DNA from 2 places in the Pseudoalteromonas sp. MMG005 genome. Region 1 is predicted to be linked to the other one. Evidence: riboswitches for the same ligand, from Rfam matches in the RefSeq annotation. Region 1 holds a riboswitch; the other holds the start of a gene.

Region 1 (6,475 bases):
AAAGGCTACCAGCGCTACAATATAAAACCTTTAGGCTTTGCCGAGATAAAGCTTTTGCAACCGGTTTAACCTTACTTTGTGCATCTTCTTGTACATAAGCTAACCTGCCAATAATACTGGTCGCCATTGCTCTGCTTAACGTATGAGCACAAATCAGTGCTGCGCTAACCCATAGCCAATGATCGGCCAACAACATAAGTAGTTCATATTTAGCTAATAAGAGTAACACCAGCGATGTTGCACCGTAGGTACCTAAGCGACTATCTTTCATAATGGTCAGTTTTTGTGAGACAGACCAACCACCACCAAAACCATCCCATACATCCGCAAAGCCATCCTCATGGAAGGCCCCTGTTAATATTAACCCGCTCGCAAGCACGATGATAATCGCCATTGAATCAGGAAATAAAAACTGTAACCCACAATACAATAACGCCAATGCCGCACCAATAGCACCACCCACAATGGCAAAATAGCGACTCGCTTCGTTCAACGCATTATCAGCAATCGGCATCTCAATGTTTACCGGTATTCGCGTTAGAAAACTCACCGCTAATAACAATCCTTGCCTATTCACCTTGTACAACCTGAGTAACTTGCGCGTCTTCAAAACTGGCCATGTCATTATATAAAGCCAGAGCACTTTGCATAATGGGTAAAGTGAGGGCGGCGCCACTACCTTCACCTAAACGCAGACCTAAATTGAGTAACGGTTTTACATTTAAATACTCCAGCATTTTTGCATGAGCTTGCTCACCTGAGCAATGTGCAAAAATCATATATTGCTGAGCATTAGGTGATAGCGCAATCACAATCATGGCCGCAGCAGTGGCAATAAACCCATCGACCACAATGACAGCTTGCAACCGTGCTGCCTGCTGCATAGCGCCCACCATTTGACAGATTTCAAAGCCACCTAAACAACGTAAAATGTTACGCGCATTGGTGAGCTTCGATTCATGAAGCACCAGCGCCTGCGCCAGTAGCTGTTGCTTTTTAATAACAACTTCACCGCTCACTCCAGTTCCTTTTCCTACCGTTTCTTCTGGAGGCAATCCCGAAAGCGCGGAAAAAATAGCAGCCGCTGAGCTAGTATTGCCAATTCCCATCTCTCCAAATGCATATACATTTGCACCTTTTTGACTTTGTAATATCAGTATTTGCGCGCCAAGGTTAAGACCTTGCTCAAGCTGTGATTCACTCATAGCTTCATATTCATGGAATGCTTGAGTTATATTGCCCAATCGTTGAGAAATTACCCCTAAATCAGCTTCTGGTACATTCAAAATACCACAATCTACAACACTCAATTGCCAACCAAATTGGCGGCACAAAACGTTAATCGCCGCGCCACCAGCTGCAAAGTTAGCCACCATTTGCCCCGTCACCTCACTCGGTGCTATAGATACGCCTTGTGAGGCAATACCATGATCCCCTGCAAATACGATTAACTGGGGTGCTATAACAACCCATTTTTTTGATAAAAACTCAGTATCTGATGTGTGTTGAGAAAAAATACTCACCAGCTGAAAAGCAACACTCTCTAACTGCCCTAATGCGCCGAGTGGTTTGGTTTTTAAATCAATCTTTTGTTTTATTTGTGCTGAAAATTTATTATCTAATGGCTTTACCATATGTCTATTCTCATTATGTATTTCACAACCCAACTAGGCTGACCGCTTTCGAAACATCAGCAGACCTAAGAAAAAGACACTGCCAATTGCTGAAGTGATCACGCCAATCGGTAACTCTTGATTTTCTAATGCGACCCGTGCAATAACGTCAACCCAAATCATTAACAACCCACCACTCAACGCTGTTGCGAACAGCCCTAAAGTGGTCGCTTGAGACACAAAAAAACGTACAATATGTGGGATCATCAATCCTACAAACCCGACGCCACCACACATTGCGACTAACACAGCCGTTAACAACGAACTCAACAGCAACATACCTAAACGTAGCTTTTCAACGCTCACACCTAGAGTCGTAGCACTTTCATCACCCAGTAAAAGGGCATTGATTGAACGGCGTAACAGCAGCATCACCAACATGCAAGCACAGACCACAAAAGAGGGTAACCATAGCCACTGCCAATCGGCTCTGCTAAAACTGCCTAAGTTCCAAAATAAAATAGCGCTGATCGCCTGAGGATCGCTCCAATACAATAATAAACTTGTAAACGCACTGAATAGGAAGGACAACGCAACCCCAGCCAATAACATCGCCTCTACTTGAGCAGAGCCTCGCCCTTTTGCAATCAACAACAAGAGCGTCATGGCCAACAAGCTACCGGCAAACGCTGCCCCTGAAAGCGCAAGACCAGCTTGAATGCCTGTCAGTGCGAAAAGTAATACAACCCCAAAAGATGCGCCAGATGAAATACCAAAAAGATAAGGATCAGCCAAAGGGTTACGAGTCACCGTCTGTAAAATGAGTCCAGCCAATGCTAAGCCACTACCTGCAATAAATGCGAGAATAACGCGTGGCAAACGTAGCTCAAACACAATTTTTTGTGAGAAGTCATTTGCTTGATATTGCCACAGTGCATTAAAGACATGCTCCCCCGTAATATCAATTGCTCCCAACTTCAGCGCCATAAAAAAACTGAATACACAACCAAAGAACAGTACACATATTGTAACGATACGCTTCATAATGCATATCCGTAATGATACCGAATATGTGGGACTTGCTCGATGCCTTCATAAGGGCATGACACAGAACTTACCGATGCACATACGCCATAAACATCCGCCAACAATTGTGCATTGAACACGTCGAGTGGTTTTCCATGTGCAACTAAAGCACCTTCCTTTAAAACGAGTATTTCATCGCACAATGCACCTGCAAGATTTAAGTCATGAAAAGAAGCGAGTACTGTGATGTTGAGTGATTTAGCAAGCTCCATTATTTGAATTTGATACTTCACATCAAGGTGGCTCGTTGGCTCATCCATAATCAAAAACACAGGCTGCTGTACTATCGCTCGCGCAATTAATACCCGTTGCTTTTCACCACCGGAAAGATAAGAAAATGGCTGGCGAGTTTTATCACTGAGACCTACTTTATCGATAGCACTGGCTACAGCTAATTTATCTTGTAAACTCACAGCACTAAATAATGACTTGTGAGGTAATACCCCCATTGCCACTACATCAAAAACACTCAAATTAAATTGGTCTGGGATCTCTTGTAACACCACTGCGACTTGCCTTGCGTAGTCTTGTCTTGAGTAATGGCATAAAGACTTGCCTAAAAAGACAATTTCTCCCGTCGTTGGGGTTGTATATCGATATAGGCTTCGTAACAACGAAGATTTTCCAGCTCCATTAGGGCCAATTAAGCCAACAAACTTGCCTGTATCAATCGAGAAGTTAATATCACTGAGTATCTGATTATCATCAATTTTCAGCGCAAGATCACGTACTTCAATAACTTTCGTTTGGCACTTTTTAGCGTCTTTCACAGTGCCCCTTTAGCATCAGTTAAGCTTTAACAAGCGATTGAATAAATCAGCAGTGTACGCGTTATATCAAGGTGAGCAATATAAAGGACAACCCATCATATCATTTGAAATATGGGTATTATGAAGCATATTGAACAACTCAGAGTACGCCCGCTCATGAGAAAATTGTTGGTCTTGGTATCTGACTTTCGTACTCACAGTACTTTACAGTTGCGAGGACAGTTGAACATTTTCAGTTCATTCCCAAGAAGTACCAACAAACAACCGTATTATGCTGTCTAGACGTCTAAAATACAACTTTAGGCCAAGCGACACCTTGTTCATCATAGTACACCTGCACTTTTATTACGCTAGCATACCCAACATCAAAAATACTAAGCTGTTTCACGCTATTACTAGGAAACTGCAGAATCATAGCCAACAACTGTTTAATAACACCTGCATGGGTTATTACCAAGCTACACTCATCGTTTGGGATCGCTAGCTGTGATTGCCACCAAGTTTGAACTCGTAAATGAAAATTCGTCATAGACTCCGCATCTTGTGGCGTATGTGACCAAGGATCAGCCCAAAAATCACCGATGCTCGGTTTATCAGTATTGCACCATAACCACTCAAAAGGCTTGCCATCCCACAGACCAAAGTCCATTTCTTGCAAATCATCAACTATCTCAGCAGATAATTGCCTTTGTTCGCTAATTTTTGTCGCAAACTTACTGCATCTAACTAGTGGGGAACTGAAGATTTGCGTTACTGCGGTAATACCTTTCGTTACATCTTCTAGTTGCTGCCAACCGAGAGGACTGAGAATTATATCAGAACGGCCACATAATATACCTTGCTCGACGATTTCACCATGACGCAAAAAATACCATGTGCTCTGCATAACCCCTCCTCCCAAAACTCAGATACAAAAATGCGAGCCTATCGCTCGCATTAAAATTAGCAACAACCTGCTACTAACGTCATTTTATTAGCATATTATAAAATTTGGTTTTCTTTCCAAATTTGCTCTTTAGCTAAGCGCTTTTTGCGTCGATCACATGGATCATCGCAGTCACATGCTTTATCAATACCAACAGAACCAAGGCCACCACAACTACTTGCCATAGATTTCTTCTGAACAATCACACCGATTGCCATTGCCGTAACAATTAAAATCAGTAAACCAAATGTAAGTAAAAACAGCGACATTGCACAGGCCTCTTAAAATACAAAAAAACAACTCAACTATTGAGCTGACGACGGTATAAAACACCCCTCATTATAACGCGGTTATTCCTTACTCACAAATAAGGTTTAAACTGTTCACTGGCATAAGTAACTAATCCAGTATCACTTTTGCTTATCAAATATACAGCCAAGTTATGTTTTTCTGCGTAAGCCTTAGCTCGTTCTGTTCCCATTACAGTGAGTGCGGTTGCCAATCCATCAGCGGTCATTGCTGAAGGATGCAGCACGGTTACAGATACCAATTCATGCTTCACTGGCATCCCTGTCGCTGGATCAATTAAATGTGTAAATGTCTCACCATCCATTTCATAAAAAATCCGATAATCTCCAGAGGTTGCAAGACCATTATTCCCAGGTTCAATAATTTTATGAATTTGTCGCTGTCCCATCGGCGCATCAGGTTGCTCAATGGCAATACGCCAAGGCTGGTTATCCGCTTTAGTGCCTGAAATTCTCAGCTCCCCACCAATTTCCACCATATAATTGCTCAAGCCTTGCTGCTCTAGTAACATCGCGACCTTATCAATACCATACCCTTTCGCCGTTGCCGAAAACGACAACTCTAAACCATGTAATGTTTTGGTAAGGCCTTGCTCATTAAGCACGAGTTTTTCAACACCAATACGTGTACGCATCTCATCGAGTTGTTCCTGACTTGGTTTTTTTGTAGGTCGCTTATCAGGACCAAACCCCCATAAGTCAATGAGCGGTCCCATGGTGATATCGAGTGTTTTTGTGGATTGACCTAACCGAATAGATTCAGCTACAACCGCTCTAAAATCATCACTGATCGCCATAAATTTATTGGCTTCCAAGCCATTAAACTGATTAATTTCAGAGTTTTCAACCCAAGGAGACATCGATGCATTTACAGCAATGAGCGTGTCGTCTACTTGCTGCTGTAAAACTCCCGCTTCAATTTCTTTTCCACTAGTAAACACTTTTATATTATACGTTGTACCCATAGTATTCCCGTGCAACGTAAGCGGTTCGACTGAGCGACTTGCTGAATTATCACAACCAGCTAAAAATAATCCCAACGATAATACAAATATCCCACTTATACTTTTCATTAAATTACAGCTCCCTAATAAACAAAAAGCCCTCAAGTCCATGACTTGAGGGCTAACATATATTTCAACATATGCTTATAGAATTAAGTGTGCTAATTAGCCACCGAAGTCATCTAGTAAGATGTTTTCTTCTTCTACACCCAAATCTTTCAACAAGTTGATAACTGCTGCGTTCATCATTGGAGGACCACACATATAGTACTCACAATCTTCAGGCGCTTCATGGTCACGTAAATAGTTTTCAAACAATACATTGTGAATGAAACCTGTGTAACCTTCCCAGTTATCTTCTGGTTGTGGATCAGACAATGCGGTGTGCCATACGAAGTTTTCATTATCAGCTGCTAAGCCATCAAAATCTTCTACGTAGAACATTTCACGTTTAGAACGAGCACCATACCAGAAAGACATCTTACGCTTAGAGTTAAGACGTTTAAGTTGGTCAAAAATATGCGAACGCATTGGCGCCATACCAGCACCACCACCAACAAATACCATTTCAGCATCCGTGTCTTTTGCAAAAAACTCACCGAATGGACCTGAAATAGTTACCTTATCACCCGCTTTTAATGACCAAATGTAAGATGACATCTTACCACAAGGCAGTGTTAGGTTATTTGGCGGCGGAGAAGCAATACGTACATTGAGCATGATGATACCCTCTTCTTCAGGGTAGTTAGCCATTGAGTATGCACGAATT
Region 2 (6,475 bases), on a different contig from region 1:
ACTGATACTGCAGTCAAAAGACCCGTATTCGCCATTGTTATTAATTTACTATTACTGACTTTTGGTCTTGTCGCATTTAGTATGCTGCCGCTACGAGAGTACCCTGATATTGAAACACCCATAGTAAGTGTAAGTACCAACTACACAGGTGCATCAAGTGAGGTCGTTGAAGCAAAGATAACGCAGGTTCTGGAAAACAGAATTTCCGGTATAGAAGGCATTAAAAGTATCAATTCATCTAGTCGGAATGGTCGTTCAAACATCACCATTGAGTTCGATATCGACCGAGATATAGACGCTGCCGCGAACGATGTAAGGGAACGAGTTTCACGTGCACTCGACAGACTTCCAGAACAAGTGAGACCGCCTGAGGTTTCCAAATCTAACTCAGATGAAAGCCCAATAGCATGGTTTGTACTAAATAGTGAAAGTATGGACACTTTGCAACTGTCGGATTATGCCCAACGCTTCATTGTGGATAGATTGGCTGTGGTTGATGGAGTGTCTAATGTCCGTATTGGTGGAGAGCGCCAATATGCGATGAAGATATGGTTAAACCGACAAGCAATGGCAGCGAGAGGAATCACTACAAATGATATTGAACAGGTACTACGTCGTGAAAACGTCGAATTACCAGCAGGTGAAATAGAATCTCTAGATCGCGATTTCGCAGTCAGAATTGCCCGCAGTTATAAAAGCCAAAGTGACTTTAATAATTTAGTAATAAAGCGCGGAGAGCAAGGTTATTTAGTTCGTCTTAATGAAGTCGCTAACGTAATACTCGAAGCGGCAGACAACGAAAGTACTTTCAGGGGGAATGGAAAAAATATGATTGGGCTCGGCATTGTAAAGCAAGCCAAGGCCAATACACTTGACGTCGTAGACAACGCACGTCAAGAACTCGAGAAAATCAAGCGAAACCTACCCGAAGGAACAACGATTCAAGACAGTTACGACTCATCTATTTTCATTCGCGAGTCCATTACGGAGGTATACCGTACGCTCGCGATTGCGATGGCTTTGGTTGTCACCGTTATATTTTTATTTTTAGGCACGGTCCGAGCCACGCTTATTCCTGCGATTACAGTGCCTGTAGCACTTATTGCAACCTTTATGTTTCTACTGTCAATGGGCTACTCAATTAATTTACTGACCCTGCTCGCACTCGTATTAGCTATCGGACTAGTGGTAGACGATGCCATTGTTATGTTAGAAAATATTCATCGTCGTATTGAAATAGGGGAACCGCCATTACTTGCAGCCTACAGAGGCGCTAAAGAAGTCGGATTTGCGATTATAGCGACAACACTGGTTCTTATTTCAGTATTCGTTCCCTTGGTATTCATGGACGGTCGTATTGGCGCACTCTTTACTGAGTTTGCTATGGCGGTCAGCGCCGCCGTTTTATTTTCAAGTATAACAGCTCTCACTCTGGCGCCGGCGCTCAGTTCAAAAATACTAAAACCTACTAGCAGTAATAATAGATTTAGCCAATGGATGGACGCTCAGTTCTCACGTTTAGAGCGAGGCTATCGTAACGTACTAACTGCTAACCTGAAACGCCGTTATAGCCTTATTTTTACTCTTATCCTAGCAGGATTTACCAGCTTTACTTTATTTCAACAGATCCCATCAGAACTCACCCCCAAAGAAGATCGTGGTACCTTTTTTGTGATGATGAATGGCCCCGAAGGTGCAAGCTACGAGAACAATGAACTAAATATGGCTCAAATAGAACAACGCTTACTGCCTTATGTGGAGACGGGAGAATTGAGCAGAGTGCTTGTTAGGGTTCCAGGCTGGGGTGGCCAAGGCGGTGTTGCGATCATAGGCATGCCAGATTGGGATGAGCGAAAACGTTCAACATGGGAAGTAATGGGTGAGATAAGCACTAAAATGCGCGAAGTAACTGATATTAGAGCTTTTGCTATTATGCGACGAGGAATTGGTGGTGGTGGTCAATCTCGGCCTATTGAATTTGTGCTACAAGGTAATGACTATCAAGAACTAGCACAATGGCGAGATAAGATCATTAATCGAGCTCAAAAGAACAAAGGGCTCGTTCGACTCGACCATGACTACAAAGAAACTTTTCCACAATTTTTAATTCAAATAGATAAAACAAAAGCGGCTGATTTAGGTGTGTCTATCAGTGATATAGGTAATACGCTTGAAACAATGTTGGGGCAACGCAGAGTCACCACTTTTATCGATCGGGGTGAAGAGTATGATGTCATACTAAAAGGTACAAAAGCTGACTTTGGCGGCCCCAATGATATCGCAAATATTTTTGTCAAATCACGTACTGATGAACTGATCCCTCTTGACAGCTTGATCAGCATCAATGAAGCGGCCACCGCGTCACGTCTAAATAGATACAACAGAATGCGTGCTATAACTATCACGGCAAACTTAGCAAATGGCTATACGTTGGCTGAAGCTCTGGATTTCTTAAACACTGTTGCAGCTGAAGAAAATAATATTGATGGTGCAATAGACTACAAAGGTGAATCACAACTGTTTTATGAAGGTGAATCAGCCATGACTTACGTCTTTATCTTAGCACTAACCGTGACTTTTTTAGTGCTCGCAGCACAATTCGAAAGCTTTATTCACCCACTAGTAATTATGTTAACTGTGCCACTTGGCCTCGTTGGTGCGATGTACGGACTTTACCTAACCGATAGCTCGCTCAATATATATAGCCAAATTGGTATCGTCATGTTAATTGGTTTGAGTGCCAAAAACGGTATTCTGATTGTTGAATTTGCCAATCAACTGCGTGACAAAGGTATCGCATTTGAACAAGCCATCGTAACGGCATCGGTCCAGCGCTTAAGGCCTATCATTATGACTTCACTTACGACTGTAATGAGCGCAATTCCACTCGTTATGGCTGTTGGCCCCGGTTCTGAGAGTCGAATGGTGATTGGTGTCGTGGTTTTTGCTGGGGTGAGTGTATCCACATTACTCACTTTATTTGTGATCCCTTGTGCGTATAACTTATTGTCTAAAAACACACAATCACCAGAGTTTTTAGCGCTACAATTAGAGCAACAGGCTACAGCTATAAAAAAGGTTGAACATGACTAGTATAAAAAAAGCCACATTTGGTGGCGGCTGCTTTTGGTGTATTGATGCTGCATTTCGTCGCGTTAGAGGAGTTACATCGGTTCGCTCAGGCTATACAGGTGGACACACACCAGAGCCAACTTATAAAGCTATTTGCCAAGGTGATAGCGGCCACGCAGAGGTAGTGGAAGTAAGCTTTGACAGCACCATGGTTAATTACGACACTTTACTGGCTATGTTCTTTACGTTACATGATCCAACCCAGTTAAATCGCCAAGGTAATGACATTGGTACACAATATAGAAGTGTGATTTATTATCACGATGAATATCAGCATCGCACAATCAGTGATACGATCACAAACATTCAGCAACAAATATCAGCACCTATTGTTACCGAAGTCAGCGAAGCACAAACATTCTACGCGGCAGAAGACTACCATCAAGACTATTTTAATGAGAACCCTAATCAGGGGTATTGCAGTATGTTAATTGCGCCAAAAATAGCAAAGTTTGAACAACGATTTGTGAATAACATAGATTAAAACCCCCGACTAATAAATGGGATGCCATAGAAAGCTTGCTTTCGAACATCCCAAAAAAAACATAACCCTTTGATTTTTAATAAACAAAAATCATCCACCTTCTTTTTTCGCCATCAGATATAATTTAAAAATCGACATAACACAATTATCAAGACACCGTATAGACTTTGACATTTACCTATAAAGACCTCAGACTACGCGTCAAAATAGTGAGGTGCTTAATCCTCTTGTATCGGATAAAGATAATCGGGAAATTAGTGCCGTAACCACCTTGGTTAAATAGTCTAATACTGCCCCCGCAACGGTAATGGCTGAGCAAACATGTTCACCAAAGTCCGGAGACCGGCCTCACTATAAAATCCAGTTTATAATATTGCGGTGGGCAATATGGGATATATCGTGATGCTTTAGCATGACTGTATTTCTCATTGCTCCCCTAATAATGAGATACTTATGCAACTATTTATATTTTTTGTGTTCGCTTTATTGGTCATACCCACAGTATCAAGCAAAGAGGTCGCGCCCAGTGACAGCACCAACATAGAAATTTTAGAAGTTGAACATACAGGCAGCTATTCACCCTCTTATAAAATTTTCCAGCGTCATGAGTTTATTAATAGTGCTCAAACCTTGTCCGATATTCTAAGCTCTATAAATGGCATTCAAATACGCCAAATCAGTGGACTCGGTAACCCAGTTGCAATTTCTATTCGAGGTTCAAATAGTAAGCAAGTACAATTTTACATTGATGGGCAGCTCGTCAACGACAGTCAATTTGGTGGATTCGATTTAAATCAAATCCCAACAGAGCAAATTCAGAGCATAGAAATAAGTAAAGGCCAGGCAATTGGGACTGGGGCTACTCCCATTGGTGGTGTTGTAAGGATCAATACGTACAATCCAGATAGCTCACAAAAAAAACTATCAGCCGTCGTCGGATCTTTTGGTCATATCGAATTAAATGCTACGGTCAATACGATTTTTGACCAGCATACTTTAACGCTCGGCGCACAAACGCTAAATACCGATAATAATTACAAATACTTAGTGCCTCAAACGTTTAACAACCCTTCTATTTCTGAAAAACAGTCATTGCTTAACAATGGCTACAGTAAAAATACACTCTATATCAATGATAATATAAAATTTGAAAACAACAGAGTTAGAATTCACGGGCAATATTCAGATCAAACAAAAGAGTTACCGAATTATAGAAATAACTCACCTGAAACCACATCCAATTTAGCTACTAAAACATGGCGTCTCGGCTATTTGCATACGTTGCATGATATACATGCTTATGTACCCAGCATTGAGCTGGATAGCTATTATCAAGATAAGAGTGAAATTTATTTAGACGCCCCCAACGGAGTTTCAGAGCAAAGTTATCATTATAACTCTGATAAAAAACATGTGAGCGTAAAGCCAACGGTTATCTGGGACAGTTATACATTTACACCTTTTATTACCCTCACCGACCACGCCTTTCAGTCCGAACAATTCATAAATGGTCAAGCAAATCCATGTAATGGCATCAGCGAATGCGATATCAAAGCGCAATTGCAGCAAACAAGCTACGGCACACGTATCGAGTGGCAAGGAAATACACTACCTATTAATATATATGGGTTGTACAACAAGCTACACAACAAATCGAGTAATGAACCTCTCAAAAATACAACTGCGCAAACGCTATATGCTAACGACCAGTTCGATACACATGAGTTAGGAGCTACCTATCAATGGCGCGAAGTTGTTGCTGAATTCGTTTTCTCTAAAGGTGTCAGAACCCCAACATTGTTTGAACTTTATGGTAATCGTGGTGCTTTTAAAGGTAACGCAAACTTATTACCTGAGCGCTCTAAAACAAGGGCTATCAACTTTGCATATAAGCGTAAAGCTCTGGTGCTTAATGCTTCTAGCTATATAAAAAAACAAGAGAACAGCATCGTCGCTATTTTTAATTCCAGCAATGTGGGAAGCTATACAAATGTCTCTGAAGCCACTTTAAAGGGCTTAGAGTTACAAACTAATTATAAATTTAATACTCAATGGCTGTTTGCTCTACAAGGCACATTCATTCACTCAAATACACACTCAACCTTCAGCGCTTTTGACGATAAAAAGCTGCCAGGTGTTTATCATAAACAATATGGCGCAGCGCTCACTTACCAAATGAATAACCAGTGGAGTGTAAGCCTGAATCACAAAATAGACCGTGAGCTTTACTTTAATCGCAGTAATAAATTCCAAAGTGAAAAAAATCGAGGTAATGGCACGCCAGCCGATAGAGAGGTAACCGACCTGACATTCAACTGGTCACATAGCCAACATAATTTGAATTTGACGTTCAGTAACCTGTTTAATACTGAGTATCAAGATTTAGCCAATCGCCCCGCTCATGGGCGCAGTATCCAACTTAAATATTCTTTAAAGGGCATCTAAACCATGTTTCATACGCTAGCCAAAAAAAGCTTACCTTTGAGCCTTATTGCATCCGCTTTAGTACTTACAGGCTGTGGCTCAAGTGATAAAAATAATGCACCAACACTCACAGGTAATCAATCACCAACAGTCCTAGAAAACACCACTTTAGTTGGCTCATACACGGCAAATGACGTTGATGGTGATGCATTAATATTAAGCTTGAGCGGTGAATCAAGTGCACTATTTAACCTTGAACAATCAGGAGAACTGAGCTTTAAAGACGCACCCGACTTCGAAGTGGTTGGAGACACGACATTTAGTGTCACAATAACCGCAACAGAGCAAACTAATGATAAGCTCAATGCATCATTAACAATTTCTATTTCTCTTGATGATGTAAAAGATACACCTGATTTTGCTGTTGTCCAAACC

The links. Region 1 has a riboswitch for cobalamin ahead of J8M01_RS00935 (ABC transporter ATP-binding protein). Riboswitches for the same ligand answer to the same signal wherever they lie in the genome.
Region 2: it holds a riboswitch for cobalamin, as region 1 does, so the genes downstream of both, J8M01_RS13340 (TonB-dependent receptor) here and J8M01_RS00935 (ABC transporter ATP-binding protein) in region 1, are expected to answer to the same signal.

The regions. Positions count from the first base shown of each region.
Region 1 is NZ_JAGJEK010000001.1:195,488-201,962, forward strand. It holds gene J8M01_RS00920 (adenosylcobinamide-GDP ribazoletransferase) at 1-577, opposite strand, end outside; gene cobT (nicotinate-nucleotide--dimethylbenzimidazole phosphoribosyltransferase) at 570-1,634, opposite strand; gene J8M01_RS00930 (iron ABC transporter permease) at 1,668-2,657, opposite strand; gene J8M01_RS00935 (ABC transporter ATP-binding protein) at 2,654-3,469, opposite strand; adenosylcobalamin-variant (AdoCbl-variant) riboswitch at 3,593-3,728, opposite strand; gene J8M01_RS00940 (histidine phosphatase family protein) at 3,756-4,355, opposite strand; gene nqrM ((Na+)-NQR maturation NqrM) at 4,451-4,663, opposite strand; gene J8M01_RS00950 (FAD:protein FMN transferase) at 4,756-5,775, opposite strand; gene nqrF (NADH:ubiquinone reductase (Na(+)-transporting) subunit F) at 5,872-6,475, opposite strand, start outside.
Region 2 is NZ_JAGJEK010000015.1:109,007-115,481, reverse strand. It holds gene J8M01_RS13350 (efflux RND transporter permease subunit) at 1-3,093, shown strand, start outside; gene msrA (peptide-methionine (S)-S-oxide reductase MsrA) at 3,086-3,616, shown strand; cobalamin riboswitch at 3,812-3,982, shown strand; gene J8M01_RS13340 (TonB-dependent receptor) at 4,070-6,061, shown strand; gene J8M01_RS13335 (cadherin repeat domain-containing protein) at 6,065-6,475, shown strand, end outside.